Regions from separate parts of the Streptomyces sp. NPDC126497 genome, predicted to be linked through region 1. Evidence: riboswitches for the same ligand, from Rfam matches in the RefSeq annotation. Region 1 holds a riboswitch; the other holds the start of a gene.
The links. Region 1 has a riboswitch for cobalamin ahead of ABTY20_RS00385 (energy-coupling factor ABC transporter permease). Riboswitches for the same ligand answer to the same signal wherever they lie in the genome.

Region 1 (7,423 bases):
GGTGGCCGACACCGTCGGCATCCCCCTCGCCCGCACCAACGCCGAACTGGCCCGCTCCCTGGGCCACATGGGCTGCGCCGACCAACTGGTCTGCCTGTGGCGGCACATCGAGGCCGGCGAACTGGCCCTCGGGGACCTGGTGGCCCTCACGGGCGTCGCGTCCCCCGGGATGCACTGGTTCTGCACGCTCGTCGAAGTGTGAGACGGCGCTCCCCGCACGTCAGCACCCGCGAAAGGACGTACCGAAACATGGCCGCCGATCCCCCCTCCGCGCCGGTGACGCCTCCCGCCCCCTCCGAGGCGGACATCGCCGGCTTCGTCGTCGAGCGCTTCCTGCCCGGTCTCGACACCGCCGACCTGGACCCGGAGTACGACCTGCTCGCCACCGCGGTGATCGACAGCCTCGCGGTCCTGCACATCGCGGCCTGGCTGGCGGACGAGCACGGCGTCGACCTGCCCGACGAGGAGCTCGTCGGACGCAACTTCCGCACCGTGCGCGCCATCCGGGCCACGGCCGGGCGGGCGGCGGCCGGGAGGGAACGCTCATGAGTGCCCCTGCGCCCCTCGCCGCGGCGTTCACCGCCCGGGCCGCCGAGCGGCCGTCCGCCCCCGCACTCGTCTGGGAGGGCCGGACGACCTCGTACGGCGAGCTGCACGCCATGGCCTGCCGTGCCCGCACCCGGGTGGAGGCCGCCGCACCGCACCCCGGCCGCCCGGTGGGCCTGCGGATGCGGAAGTCGCCGGAGGCGGTGGCCCTCGTCCTGGGCTGTCTGATGGCGGGCCGCGGCTTCCTGCTGCCCTCCCACGAACTGCCCGACCTGCCGCTCGAGGAGCTGTACGGGCAGGCCGGGTGCACGGTGGTCCTCGGCCTGGCCGACGATCCTCTGGTGGACGTGGTGGTGGACCCGTCCGCCGCCGCTCCGGGCGGCGCCGGGGAACCGCGCCCGCCCGCCGAGGTCGCCGAGGACGACACCGGCTTCCTGCTGACCACGTCCGGTTCGACGGGCCTGCCGAAGATCGTGCCGCTGTCACAGGGGGCGGTGGCCCGGTTCACCGCGTGGGCGGCGGACGCCTTCCCCCTCGGGCCGGGCAGCACGGTCCTCAACTACGCGCCGCTCAACTTCGACCTGTGCCTGCTGGACGTGTGGAGCACCCTCGCGCACGGCGGGACGGTGGTGCTGGCCGACCCGGAGCGGGGCACCTCGGCGCGCTACCTGCACGGCCTGGTCGCCGACCACCGCGTGACGCTGATCCAGGGCGTTCCCCTGCTGTTCGAGCTGCTCACCCGGGCCGCCGCCGAGGCGGGCCCGCTGACCACCCCCGAGCACCTGGTCTTCGCGGGCGAGGCGATGCCGGCCCGGGTGCTGGCGGGCCTGCCTCCGGTGTTCCCGTACGCCCGCTGGTTCAACAACTACGGCTGCACCGAGACGAACAACAGCTTCCTCCACGAGGTGGACCGCAGCGGACCGGTCGCCGGTCCGCTGCCGATCGGCCGCCCGCTGCCCGGCGTGCACTGGCTGATCACCGGCGACGACGGGCGCGCCCTGACCGGCCCCGGCCGGGGGGAGCTGCTCGTCAGCACCCCGTTCCAGACGACGGGTTACGTCAATGTGCCCGACAGCCGGAAGTTCGCCCCGCACCACGACGGCGTGCCCGGGGTGGTGTACTACCGCAGCGGTGACGTCGTCCGGCGGCACGAGGACGGCTCGCTGAGCGTGCTGGGGCGGACCGACCACATGGTCAAGGTGCGCGGCACCCAGGTCAGCACCCAGCACGTCGAGAGCATCCTGCTGGAGCACCCGGCGGTCGCCGAAGCGGCCGTCGTCGCACTCCCGGACCCGGTCGCCGGCCACCGTCTGCACGCGACCGTGCGGCCGGTCGAGCCCGGCTCCGTGGGGGTCCTGGCGCTGCGTCGGTACTGTGCGGAGCGGACGGTGCGGGCGGCCGTGCCGAGCGTGTTCGAGATGGTGTCCCGGCCGTTGCCGAGGACGTCGACGGGGAAGGTCGACCGCACCCGGATCCGGGACTCGCTGAGCACGGCGTGACGCGGGCACGCGGGGGCTGTCCGGCCGTGGCCGGGCAGCCCCCGCGTGTCGTTCCCCGCGGTCAGCGGAGCGCCGTGCGGAAGGCCTTGGCCACCGAGGTGACGCCGATGGCGAGCACGATGACCGCCGCTCCGCCGTAGACCGATTCCTGGGACTCCCAGAGGGTCCTGGCGTCGGCGAGGAAGTCGGGGTTGAACAGCTCCTGCCGGTACAGCACCCAGGCCAGCGGCAGCGTGAACACCGCATGGGCGAGCGCGTACCAGCCGGCCAGCCGGACGGTCCAGCCCTGCCCGGCCACCCGTGCGGCCCCGACCACCGCGAGACCGGCCAGACCGGCCAGAACCGGCCACAGCCAGCCCGACCACAGGTCCGGGTCCAGTACCTCCAGGTGCCGCCCGTCGTCCGCCCGGTAGGGCTCGGCGGTGTGCTGCCAGACGATCAGCGCGAACAGCAGCACGTCCCACGCCACGGCGGCCGACGCCGCGACACCGCCCCGGTCGCGCCGCGGGACGTCGGGCAGTTCGTCCGGCGTCCAGCGGTCGCCGGTGACGCCACGGCGGTACCGGATCCGCTCGGTCACGCCGAACACCACCGTGATCGCGGCGACCAGCTGGGCGCCGACTCCCATCAGCGTGCCGGCGCCGACGCGCAGGGCCGCGCCGGGACCGCCGCCGTCGGCCACCTCCAGCAGGGCGAGCCCGAGGGAGAGGGCCGGCAGCACGCCGGCCACCAGGGTGACCAGCGCGCGTACGTAGGCGGGATACAGGTCCGGACCGATCAGGACCAGCGGCCGTTCGGTGCACCGGGCCGCGTACCGCACCGGGTCCCCCAGCTCGCTGAGCACCTCCCGCTCGGCCGCCCGGTGGTCGTCGCCGCCCCGGCCGTCGATGGTGTCGGCGATGGTGGCGCGGAGCTCTCGGGCCACGTCGTCACGCTGGTCCGCCGGAAGCCGTCGGACGACCTCGTGGACGTAGCGCTCGGTGAGCACCCCCGTACTCATTCGTTCTCCTTGGTGAGTCGTGAGATCGAAGCGACGAGGTCCTGCCATTCACGCACCAGGCCCTCCCGGACCCGGGATCCGTCGGGGCTGACACGGTAGAACTTGCGCGGCCGGGACTCGTCGGTGTTCCACTCGCTCGTCAGCAACCCCTGTTTCTCCAGGCGCCGCAGCAGCGGGTACAGCGTGTTTCCGTCGACGGTGACCCCCGCGTCGCCGAGCGTCTCCAGGAGCGCATAGCCGTACTGCGGTTTCCGGAGCAGCGCCAGACAGGCGAGCACCACCGTCCCGCGGCGCAGTTCCTGCGCCTGGCTCAGGGTCAGTTCTTCTACGGACACGACCCACACGATAGTGTGCGTCGCACACTAATGTCACCCCCCCTGACACGGTGGATGCTCCGCCCCCTCGGGACGCCCCGGACGCCGCGCGGCAGGGGGACCGCACGGATCCGGCGCACGTCCCACCGTCCGCGCGCCCCCGGTGTCCGCTTGTCACCGGACCGGAACGGGCACTACTGTCACCACGCCTTGGTGACGGGAAATCGGTGCGATACCGGTGCGGCCCTCGCCACTGTGATCGGGAAGTCCGGCTCCGGTCCTCACGGACAGCCACTGGGTTCTTCGGAACCCGGGAAGGCGGAGCACGGGCGGTGGTACCCGTCAGCCAGGAGACCGGCCAAGGCGCGTCAACCATCCACGAGGTGCTGGAGAGGGTCTGCTGAGCCATGCACATTGCCGAGGGTTTCCTGCCTCCGGCGCACGCGGTCGCCTGGGGCGTCGCGTCGGCGCCCTTCGTCGTCCACGGAGCCCGGTCGCTCATCCGTGACGTCAGGGAGCATCCCGAGAGCACCCTTCTCCTCGGTGCCTCGGGAGCGTTCACGTTCGTGCTGTCCGCGCTGAAACTGCCGTCGGTCACCGGGAGTTGCTCCCACCCCACCGGCACGGGCCTGGGCGCGATCCTGTTCCGGCCGCCGGTCATGGCGGTGCTGGGCACCATCACCCTGCTGTTCCAGGCGCTGTTGCTCGCCCACGGCGGGCTGACCACCCTGGGCGCCAACGTCTTCTCGATGGCGGTCGTCGGCCCCTGGGCCGGGTACGGCGTCTACCGGCTGCTGCGCCGGTACGACGTGCCGCTGATGGTGGCGGTGTTCTCCGGCGCGTTCGCCGCCGACCTGTCGACGTACTGCGTGACGAGCGTGCAGCTGGCGCTCGCCTTCCCCGACCCGGGCAGCGGATTCCCGGGCGCGCTGGGCAAGTTCGGCTCCATCTTCGCCGTGACGCAGATCCCGCTCGCGGTGAGCGAGGGGCTGCTGACGGTGCTGGTGATGCGCATGCTGACGCAGTCGAGCAAGGGGGAGCTGACGCGGCTCGGGGTGCTGGTGACGTCGGGGGCCGGGCGGAAGACGGCGAAGTCGTCCGACTCGGCGGGGACGGTGGCCCGATGAGCCGCAACGCGAAGATCAACACGCTGCTGCTGGTGCTGGTGGCCGCGCTCGCCGTGATCCCGCTGGCGTTCGGGCTCGGGGACCACAAGGAGGAGCCGTTCACCGGCGCGGACGCCGAGGCGGAGACCGCGATCACCGAGATCGACCCGGACTACGAGCCCTGGTTCTCACCCCTGTACGAACCGCCGTCCGGCGAGATCGAGTCGGCGCTGTTCGCCCTCCAGGCGGCGCTCGGCGCGGGCGTCCTCGCGTACTACTTCGGGGTGCGGCGCGGGCGGCGGCAGGGCGAGGCACGGGCGCTGGAGCGGCTGCGGGCCGAGGCCGGCGCGGACCCGGACGCCGCTCCCGGACGACGGGCCTGACGGCGCGTGCTGCCGATCGACGCGGCGGCGCACAGCAGCCGCTGGCGCCGCCGTCATCCCGTGGACAAGGCCGTGCTGGGGCTCGGCCTCACCGTGCTGGCGATCTCGCTGCCACCGTGGCCGGGCGCGGCCCTGGTGCTGGTGACGGCGCTCGTGGTGCTGCTCGGCCCGGCCGGGGTGCCCGCCCGGCGGCTGTGGCGGGCGTACCGGGTGCCGCTGGGCTTCTGCGTCACCGGGGCGCTGACGCTGCTGGTGCGGGTGGGCGGGCCGGGCGGATTCGTGTCCTGGGCCGGGGACGGGCCGCTGCGCGCCGGGGAGGTGCTGCTGCGCACCTCCGCGGCCTCGCTGGGCGTGCTGCTGTTCGCCTTCACCACACCGATGTCCGACCTGCTGCCGCGCCTGGTGCGGGCCGGGGTGCCGGCCCCGCTCGTGGACGTGGCGCTGGTGACGTACCGGATGAGCTTCCTGCTGCTGGACTCGGTGCGCCGCGTCCGGGACGCGCAGGCGGCCCGGCTCGGGCACACCACCCGGGCGGCGGCCTGGCGTTCGCTGGGCGGGCTCGGCGCGACCGCGTTCGTCCGGTCCTTCGACCGGGCGGCGCGGCTGCAGACCGGGCTCGCCGGGCGCGGCTACGACGGCACCCTGCGCGTGCTGGTGCCCGAGGCCCGGGTCTCCGTCCGGTTCACGGCGCTGAGCGTGGCGCTCCTGGCGGCGCTGGCCGCCCTCACCCTCGTCCTGGAAGGTCCCCTGTCGTGAGCGAGTCCGCCCTGGTGGCCCTGCGGGGCGCGTCGTTCGCGTACGAGGACGGCCCGCCCGTGCTCGACGGCCTGGACTTCGAGGTGCGCGAGGGGCGCGCGCTGGCCCTGCTGGGACGCAACGGCAGCGGCAAGACGACGCTGATGCGGCTGCTGAGCGGTGGACTGCGTCCGGCGGGCGGCGAGCTGACCGTCGGGGGGCGGCCGGTCCGCTACGACCGCAAGGGCCTGACGGCGCTGCGCACCACCGTGCAGCTGGTGGTGCAGGACCCCGACGACCAGTTGTTCGCGGCGTCCGTCGGGCAGGACGTCTCCTTCGGCCCGCTGAACCTCGGCCTGTCCGACGCGGAGGTGCGCGCCCGGGTGGCGGAGGCGCTGGCCGCGCTGGACATCACCGCCCTCGCCGACCGTCCCACGCACCTGCTGTCCTACGGGCAGCGCAAGCGGACGGCCATCGCGGGCGCGGTCGCCATGCGGCCGCGCGTCCTGATCCTCGACGAGCCGACGGCGGGACTCGACCCCGACGGCCAGGAACGCCTGCTCGCCGCCCTCGACCGGCTGCGCGCCGGCGGCACCACGGTCGTCATGGCCACCCACGACGTGGACCTGGCCCTGCGCTGGGCCGACGACGCGGCCCTGCTCACCCCGGCGGGGGTGAGCACCGGCCCCGTCGCCGAACTGCTGGCCCGTACCGACCTCCTGCGGGCCGCCGGGCTGCGGCTGCCGTGGGGCGTGGCGGTCGCCCGGCTGCTGCGGGCACAGGGACTGGCGGCCGGCCCGGACTCCGGCCCCCGCTCCCCGGAGGAACTGGCGGCCCTGGTGGCCGCGACCACCACGGACGCCGACGTCCCGTGAGGGAGCGGGACGGTACCGGTCAGGTCGCGCGGCCGGTCCGCACCGGCGTGGACACATGGGCGCACAGGCCCGTCACCCGCGCGAGGAACACCAGCACGGCCGGGCGGCCGCCGTCGAGGTGCGCACGAGCGGCCCTGCTCACTCCCGGCCCGCCCGTCGGCCGTCGCTCCGGCGCCCTTCGTACGGCGCGCCGCCCGGCGGCGGTGGGGATGCCGAGCCGGACGCCGTGCGCGTCCTCGGGGAGCGGTGCCGGGCGGGGCGTCACCGGTCGCTCTCGGGGGCCGGGTGGGCGAGCAGCCGGCGCGGGTCGGCGGCGCGGGTGATGGCCGACTCGACGGCGGCGATGCGGTCGCCGAGGAGGGCGAGGGCGGCGACCGCCCGGGCCAGGGCGTCCTCGTCGGGGCCGCCCAGGGCCAGGGTGCGGACGTGGGCCGCCTTCAGCTCGGTCCAGCGGGCCGCCCGGTCGGGGGTGAGGGTGCCGCGCAGTTCGGCGAGTTTGAGCAGGTTCGCCTCGGCGCCGGTGGTGAGGGTCTGGGCCTCGGCCGTGTAGTGGTCGTCGACGACGGCGGCCAGTTCGGCGTCGTTCATGACGGGCTGGATCCGCTGGGCGATCTTGTTCATGTTGCGGTAGGAGCCCTGGAGCCGGAACGGCGGCTCGGTGCGGGCGTGGTCGGACCGGGCGGCGGAGGCGATGTAGGCGGCGTTGACGGCGAGGACCGTGCGGCGGGCGGTGAGCAGGTGGCGCAGCACCGCCAGGACGCGGTCCAGTTCGGTGGGCGCGTAGGGGTGGACGAGGCGGTCGGGGCGGGCGGTGGGGTCGTTCCCGGCGAGGCGGACCAGCAGGTCCAGGTCGGCGCGGTCGCGGCCGGCGAGCGGGGCGAGCACCGGGTTGGCGGTGAGGGCGTTCTCCACGAAGCTGAGCGCGAAGACGTCCTCCTTGCCGGTGAGGACGTCGCCGAGGTTCC
Region 2 (7,423 bases), on a different contig from region 1:
ACCCGCGCCTCGGCCGGAGCCGAGCGGCGCGGTGGCAGCCACCCTCCTCACCGGAAGGGCAGAACCATGGCTCAGGCGGCTCGAGTGCGTCGTGACACGACGAAGATGACGGATCGCTGGGACCCCCAGCTCCTCTGGTACGCCCGAGCGGTACGGCGCATGCAGGGCAAGCAGGAGTCGCAGCCGACCAGTTGGCTCTGGCAGGCCAACATCCACGGCGAGAAGGCGGAGAACCCCGGCCCCAATCCGGAGTGGAACAACTGCCCGCACGGCGGCTGGTTCTTCCTGCCCTGGCACCGCGCCTACCTCCTCTGCTTCGAGGAGATCGTGCGCGACGTCATCCGGAACGAGCTGGACGGACCCGACGACTGGGCACTGCCGTACTGGAACTACACCCGGGTGACGAACGGTGACCCGGACAGCCCGGGGTCGCAGGAATGCCGTCGCCTGCCGAGCGCGTTCCGCAGCCCGGACTGGCCCGACGGCGAGGGCGGGAACCCGCTGTTCCTGGCGGAGCCCGACCGCAGCCCGGGCGCCGCCCTGGGAGCTTCCGTCGGGTGGACCGAGGTCAACCCGTACCGGGCCATGCAGGCACCGCGCTTCACCGGCGCGACGCAGTTCGGCAGCGAGCACACCGGCAGCCGTCTGCTCCACAGCAACGGACAGTCCGGCCTGCTGGAGATGCAGCCGCACAACCTCCTCCACGGTTACGTGGGAGGGGTGATGTTGCAGTTCTTCTCGCCCCGGGACCCCGTCTTCTGGCTGCACCACGCCAACATCGACCGTCTCTGGGCGGCTTGGAACGCGAGCAGCGCCGAGCACAGGAACCCGACGGACGCGGACTGGCTCGGCTTCGCCCACACCTTCCGCGACGCGCAGGGCAACCAGGTCAGGTTCACGTCGGGAGAGCTCCAGTCCACGGAGGAGTTCGGGTACGTCTACGAGTCGCTGACGGACGGGCTCGGGCTGAAGCCCCCCGAGCGGCTGGTCGCCACGCCGGCGGCCGGCGTCGACCCCCCGCCGCAGCAGGTGGCGGCCACCTCGGGCCCGACCGACCTGGGACCGGACGCCCTCGCCGTCCCGCTGACTCCCGGGCCCGGTGCCCGCGCCGGGGCCCTGCCGGAGGCCGCCTCGCCGCAGACGCCGAACCGCGCCGTCCTCACCATGGACGACGTACGCGCCGACGCGCCGCCCCAGACGAACTACCGCGTCTTCGTCGGCGCCCGCCCCGACCACGAGGAGGACCTCGACCCGGAGGGGCCGTACTTCATCGGCCACGTCCACTTCTTCGGCGCGGTCGGCGCCCATCCCCACTCCCACGGTGGTGGAGGACTCACCTTCACGTTCGACATCACCGAGCACCTCACCGAGCTGCGCCGGCTGGGCGCGTGGGACGGCGAGGGCGTTCCGCCGGTCGTGGTGACACCGGCTCCGCTCGGCCCGCCGCCGCCCGACGCCGGGGAGCCGGCCGGTGCTCTCGCGGCCGTGTCGACGCCACCGCCCGGCTCGCGTCCCCGCATCGGCAGCATCTCCCTGAGCACCACCTGACCGGGGCCCGCGGGCCGGAACGGCCGCAGCGGACCTGGCCGGAACCGGTACCCGCCGGAGCCTCCCCGGCCGGCCCGGGCCGGTGGACGACTTCCACCGGTGCGGTCGGAGTGGATCGGGAAGAGGTCGTCGACGACCTCTTCCCGCCGGTGGTGACGCCCTCGAAGGCGGAGGCACTCACCCGCGGGGCCGCACCGGCACACCCGGCGACGTGGCCGGCGCGGCCGTCCTCCTCGTCGCCCTGGACATCCACCGGGTCGGCACCGGGGCCGCGGTCGACGCCCCCCGCGCTCCCCTTTCCGTCCCGGACGACGCGGACGGGCACGGGGGCACCGGGCGGGCCCTTCAGCCGGGTGGCTCTTCGGGGAGGAACGTCACCTGCGGGGCGCCCGTGCGCGGATGGACGGCGACTTCCGCCGCCACTCCGTAGACCTCGGCCAGGAGCCGCGGGGTGAGGACCTCGGCGGGTGGACCGGAGGCGGTGACCGCACCGTCGTGCAGGACGTAGAGGCGGTCGCAGTAGGAGGCGGCCAGGTTGAGGTCGTGCAGGGCGAGCAGCACGGTGGCGGGCAGGCGGCGCAGGGTGCCGAGCACGGACAGCTGGTGCCGGATGTCGAGGTGGTTGGTGGGTTCGTCGAGGACGAGGAGGGTGGGCTGCTGGGCGAGGGCCCGCGCGATGAGGACGCGCCGGCGCTCGCCGCCGGAGAGCCGGTCGAAGGGGCGGTCGGCCAGGTGGACGGCGTCGACCGCGAGGAGCGCGGAGTCGATGAGGCCGGCGTCCTCGGGGGTGTCACCGGCGAGGAACCGTTTGTGCGGGGTGCGGCCCATGGCGACGACCTCGCGGACGGCGAGGTCGAAGTCGGCCGCCGAGTCCTGGACCACCGCCGCCACGGTGCGGGCCAGTCGCCGCACCGGCAGCGCCCAGACGTCGTCTCCGTCGACCCGGACCCGGCCGGTGTCGGGGCGCAGGACGCGGTAGACGGTGCGCAGGAGGCTGGACTTCCCGCTGCCGTTGGGACCGACGAGCCCGATGGTCTCGCCCGGGCGGGCGGTCAGGGAGACGTCGCGCACCAGGTGGCGGGCTCCGGCGGTGAGCGTGACGCCGTCGACGCTCAGTTCGGTCGCGGTCATGCCACTCCTCGGTCGGTGCCGCGCCGGGCGTCCCGGCGCATCAGCCACAGGAAGAACGGCCCGCCGCACAGGGCCGTGAGGACGCCGACGGGTATCTCCGTCGGTGCGGCGACCGTCCGTGCGGCGATGTCGGCCCAGACGAGGAAGACCGCTCCGCCGAGTGCCGCCGTCGGCAGGACCCGGCGGTGGTCGCCGCCGACGAACAGGCGCACGATGTGGGGCGTCATCAGGCCGACGAAGCCGATCGGTCCGGCCGCCGCGACCAGCACGCCCGTGAGGAGGGAGAGCAGCACGAACAGCCGGGCGCGGAACCGGGCCACGTCCAGCCCCATCGTGGTGGCCGCCTCCTCGCCGGCCAGCAGCAGGTTCAGGTTGCGGGCCTGCGCCATGAGGGCGCCGACGCCGAGCAGCAGGGCCGTGCCCGGCAGCCACAGCGTGCCCCAGTTGACGCCGCCGAGGCCGCCGAGGGTCCAGGCGAGGACCGCGCGGGCCTCGTTGCCCCGGTCGGTGGTGAGCAGCAGCAGGTCGAGGACCGCGGTGAGCACCGCCGCGACCGCCACCCCGGACAGCACCAGCCGCGCCGAGGTGATGCGTCCGCCGGTGCGGGCGGTGGCGTACACGAGCAGGAGCGCGCCCAGGGCGCCCGCGAAGGCGGTCACCGACAGGGAGAGCGGCCCGAAGAGGGTGAACCCGAACACGATCACCGAGACGGCGCCGAGCGACGCGCCGGAGGAGACGCCGAGCAGGTAGGGCTCGGCGAGCGGGTTGCGCACCAGGGCCTGCAGCGCGGTGCCGATCACCGCCAGGCCGGCGCCGGTGACCGCGCCGAGCAGCACCCGCGGCGCCCGCACGTCCACCACGATGGTCTCCCGGGCCCGCGACCAGTCCGGCTGCTGCCAGTCGGCGCCCAGCGCGTGCGCCACGATGCCCCACACCTGGCCGGGCGGCACCCGGACGGAGCCGATCGCCAGACCCGCCGTGGCGGAGACCGCGAGCAGGGCGGCGAGCACGAGCAGCGTGACGGCCAACCGCGTGCGGCCCGCTCCCGCCTCCTCGGCCTTCCGCCGTCGGACCGTCCGTCCGGTGGGCGTGGCGGGGGCGTCCCGGGTCACCGGAAGCTCTCGGGGTGCAGCCCGCGGGCCAGGTCCTCGACCGCGTGGGCCGAGCGGACGCCGACCAGGGTGGCGGTCAGCGGCAGGACGACGAACCGCTCGTTCCTGACGGCGGGCACGTCGGCGAGCGCGGGCTGGGAGAGCAGGAACCTCTTCTTCTCCTCGACGCTTCCGGCGCCGGCGTAGTCGTAGACGGCGATGACCTCGGGCCCGCGCTCGACGACCTGCTCCCAGGAGACGTCGCCGAAGACGTCGTCGAGGTCGGCGAAGACGTTCTCGCCGCCGGCCAGCCGGATCAGCTCGGTGCCCAGGCTCTTGCCGCCCGCGGTGAAGGCGCTCCTGTCGCCGCTGTCGTAGACGAAGACGGACACCTCGGGCTCGCCCTCGACCTCGGCGGCGGCCTTGCCGACGCGGTCCTCGAGGTCCGCGACCAGCTCGTCGGCCCGGTCCGGGACACCGAAGATCCTGCCGATGGTGCGGATCTCGTCGTAGGTGTCCTGCATCGTCACCCGCTTCTCGCCGCAGTACTCGCGGTTGAGGTGGGTGTCGATGCCGGCGTCGGCGAACGCCTTGCGGGAGCGGCCCTCGTTCTCGGCGAAGGCACTGCCGTAGCCGCCGTAGACGAAGTCGGGTCCGGCGTCCAGGATCTTCTCGAACGACGGCTCCCTCTTCGCCAGTTCGGGGATGGCCGCGTAGTCCTTCCTCAGCTCGGGCAGGACGGCGGAGTCGGGGAAGGCCGTGCCGACCATGCGGTCCTTCAGGCCGAGGGCGAGCATGAGTTCCGCCGGGTGCTGGTGGACGGTGACCGCCCGTGACGGCGGCTTCTCGTACGTCGTCCTCACGCCGCAGTTGTCGACGGTGACCGGGAAGCCCGCGGGGACGGCGGCGGTGGCCCCCGCCTCCCCGCCGCTCCCGCCGGACCCGCCGCAGCCGGTGGTCAGCAGCACCGACGACAGCGCCATGGCGGCCGCCGCGGCACGAAGGAACCCGCGCGTGCGGGCAGGGGTGGACAGCTGGGACACGTGAAGCCTCCTGGAGTCCGCGCTCCTCGGGACGGGCCCGCGACGGACCAGTGTCCTGACTCCCGGATCGACGTTCCCTCCGCCTTCCCGCGCGCAGCGCAGTGGCATGTCGGAGGGGCGCTCCCCGGTCACAGTGGCGGGACCGTGCCGGATTCGCACCGGCTTCCTGTCTCCCGTCGCGGCGATGACCAGGTGATCCTACGTTTCCCCGGGTCGACGGCAAAAGCGCGGGCGGCCCCGGCCGCACGCAACGCGCCGGAGGCACGCTCGACGGCGTACGCGGCCAGTCTGGCCGGATACCGCCTCGGAGGATCACCACCTCCTCGGTCAGACTTGTCACCTCACGCCACATGCGCACCGCTGCTGCGGTGGCCCGCGCCCGGGAGGCCCCCGATGACGTCAGACGCGAGGCCGGAGGAGGACGGGGCGGTAGCCCCTCCCGGACGGCGGCGGCCTCCCGGTGACCGCGTCGCGCTCCGCGGCGACCTGCGGTCCGCCCTGCCCGACGCCACCGCGGCGGTGGTGGTCACGGTGCTCGTGTTCGCCTTCCTGTGGGCGCGCATGGAGTCGGGCGCGTCGGACACCGTCGCGGTCATGCCGTTCATGGACGATCCCGGCACCTACTGGATGTACCTGCTCAGTCAGGCGTTCGGGTGGTCGGGGCTGTTGTGGGCGTGGGGCACGGTCATGCTCGGTCTGCTGCTGTCGGGGCCGCGTCCCGCCCGGCTGCCGGTCTCCCGGCAGGTGCTGGAGCGCTGGCACCGCACCACGAGTCTGACGACGATGGCGCTGATGTCCGCGCACGCGCTGATGTTCGCGGCGGAACTCGTGCGCTACGAGACGCAGGTGGCGTGGGCGGAGCGGTTGTGGGTGGCCTTCGCGGACACCTTCGTGCCGGGCTGGTACGACTCCGGAACCGGCAGGGTCGCCATCCCGATCGGCCAGGGCGCCCTGTACCTGGCGGTCCCACTGGGGCTGCTGTTCTACGTCCGGCACCGCATCGGAGCGAACACCTGGCGGCGACTGCACCGTTTCGTGATCGTCGTGTACGTGCTGAGCGTGTGGCACACGCTGCTGTACGGAACCAACGTCTGGTACGGGGAGTGGCCGCGCACCGTGCTGTGGCTGCTGCAACTGCCGGTCGCGGTCCTGCTGTTGCTGCGCCTGCTGAGGCCGGCCCGGCGGGCCGAGCGGCTGGGTCCGCCCGGCGGGGGCGCGGCCCGGCCGGGATGGTGGGTGCGGGCGGCGGGACGGGTCGCCGTCGCAGCCGTCGTCGTCGGGCTGGTCGCCGTGGTGGTGTCGGGCCGCGACGGCGGACGGGACCGCCCGGCCCACCCGCCCGCGACCGCCCCCCACGCCCAGGAGACGGACTGACGGCCGGCGTCGACCTCGCGTTCCGCCGCCGGAGCTGCTGCCTTTGCCACCGCGCGCCGAAGGGTTCGAAGCGCGGTGACCGCGGACCGGCCGGTGACGTACGCCGCCGAGCCCCGCGATGAGGCACATCCGCTTCGGGCTGTGCCGCGCGCCGGGCCGGGACGCGTGCGCCCGGCCCGGCGAGCCGGGGGCCGGGAGCGGGACGGCTCGTCACGGACGGTGCGGGCGACGGCCGGTGAGATCATCCGACGCCTCGAACGGTGTGCCGCCCGTGAGATCCTCGCCCCGGCCGGACCGGTTCCCCCGCCCCCGCGTCGCGGGGGCGTCCGCGGCGGGTGCCCGAGCCCGCCGACGCGGTGGTCCCGCGAGTGCGGCCGACCCCCACCAGCTACCGGATCCGCTCGGCGCCGTCTTTCGGGCGGGCGGCCACCGGTGGGCTCGTGGCCGTCGGTGGCCGGGATCCTGGTCGACCCGTACTACGCCGGCCCGCGCCCCGAGGAGGCAGCCGTGGCGGCGTTGCCGGACTGCCGCCCGTCCGGCACGGAGCGGGCCCCGGCCACGGCGGCCGGGGTGTCGCGCAGGCCGAGGCGCAGGTGCTCGACGTGGTAGAGGGCCTGCTCCAGCAGTTCGGCGACGTGGTTGTCGTGGAGCGCGTAGATCACCGAGCGGCCCCGGCGCTCGCCGGTGACCAGACCGAGGTTGCGCAGCAGACGCAACTGATGGGAGCAGGCGGACTGTTCCATGCCGACGGCGTCGGCGAGTTCGGTCGCCGCGCACGCGCCCTCCTGGAGACGGGCCAGGATCCGCAGCCGGGAGGGCGTGGCCAGAGCCTGGAGTGTGGCAGCCACGTCGGCGGCGCCCACGGTCTCGAGGCGCTCGCGCGCGGTGGCGGTGGTTTCGGCGTCAGCTCCATGGCCCATGGTCGCCATCCTACGGAGAGGGATCCATGAACGTATGAATTGCTCTTCATGTGATCCTGTACGGTGGAGGGAGCGGTGCCGACCTTCCGGCCGGCCGCTGTCCCGTCATGCCGTCGTGAAGGAGTTCCGCTCCGATGACCTCCACCGTCACTCCAGCCCCGGCCGGCCGGGCCGCGCCTGCGCGCGACGGCGGCGCGCCCCGGCGCCGTACCCGTGTCCTCGCCCTGCCCGAGGCGCGCTGGGCCGCCGCAGCCACCGTCTTCTTCCTGCTCGCGCTGCTGCTGCAGCTGGCTGGTGCTCCGGCGTGGGCGTGGGG

Region 2: another riboswitch for cobalamin. It lies ahead of ABTY20_RS25985 (ABC transporter substrate-binding protein); the one in region 1 lies ahead of ABTY20_RS00385 (energy-coupling factor ABC transporter permease).

What each region holds. Positions count from the first base shown of each region.
Region 1 covers NZ_JBEORT010000001.1:89,010-96,432, reverse strand. Annotated here, with positions in the region: gene ABTY20_RS00410 (3-oxoacyl-[acyl-carrier-protein] synthase III C-terminal domain-containing protein) at 1-202, shown strand, start outside; gene ABTY20_RS00405 (phosphopantetheine-binding protein) at 250-549, shown strand; gene ABTY20_RS00400 (AMP-binding protein) at 546-2,045, shown strand; gene ABTY20_RS00395 (HAAS signaling domain-containing protein) at 2,107-3,045, opposite strand; gene ABTY20_RS00390 (PadR family transcriptional regulator) at 3,042-3,380, opposite strand; cobalamin riboswitch at 3,554-3,736, shown strand; gene ABTY20_RS00385 (energy-coupling factor ABC transporter permease) at 3,767-4,486, shown strand; gene ABTY20_RS00380 (energy-coupling factor ABC transporter substrate-binding protein) at 4,483-4,848, shown strand; gene cbiQ (cobalt ECF transporter T component CbiQ) at 4,855-5,604, shown strand; gene ABTY20_RS00370 (energy-coupling factor ABC transporter ATP-binding protein) at 5,601-6,458, shown strand; gene ABTY20_RS00365 (hypothetical protein) at 6,478-6,723, opposite strand; gene ABTY20_RS00360 (DNA repair ATPase) at 6,720-7,423, opposite strand, start outside.
Region 2 covers NZ_JBEORT010000076.1:1,726-9,148, reverse strand. Annotated here, with positions in the region: gene ABTY20_RS26000 (tyrosinase family protein) at 106-1,548, shown strand; gene ABTY20_RS25995 (ABC transporter ATP-binding protein) at 1,894-2,679, opposite strand; gene ABTY20_RS25990 (FecCD family ABC transporter permease) at 2,676-3,791, opposite strand; gene ABTY20_RS25985 (ABC transporter substrate-binding protein) at 3,788-4,753, opposite strand; cobalamin riboswitch at 4,842-5,019, opposite strand; gene ABTY20_RS25980 (ferric reductase-like transmembrane domain-containing protein) at 5,207-6,187, shown strand; gene ABTY20_RS25975 (ArsR/SmtB family transcription factor) at 6,664-7,107, opposite strand; gene ABTY20_RS25970 (heavy metal translocating P-type ATPase) at 7,242-7,423, shown strand, end outside.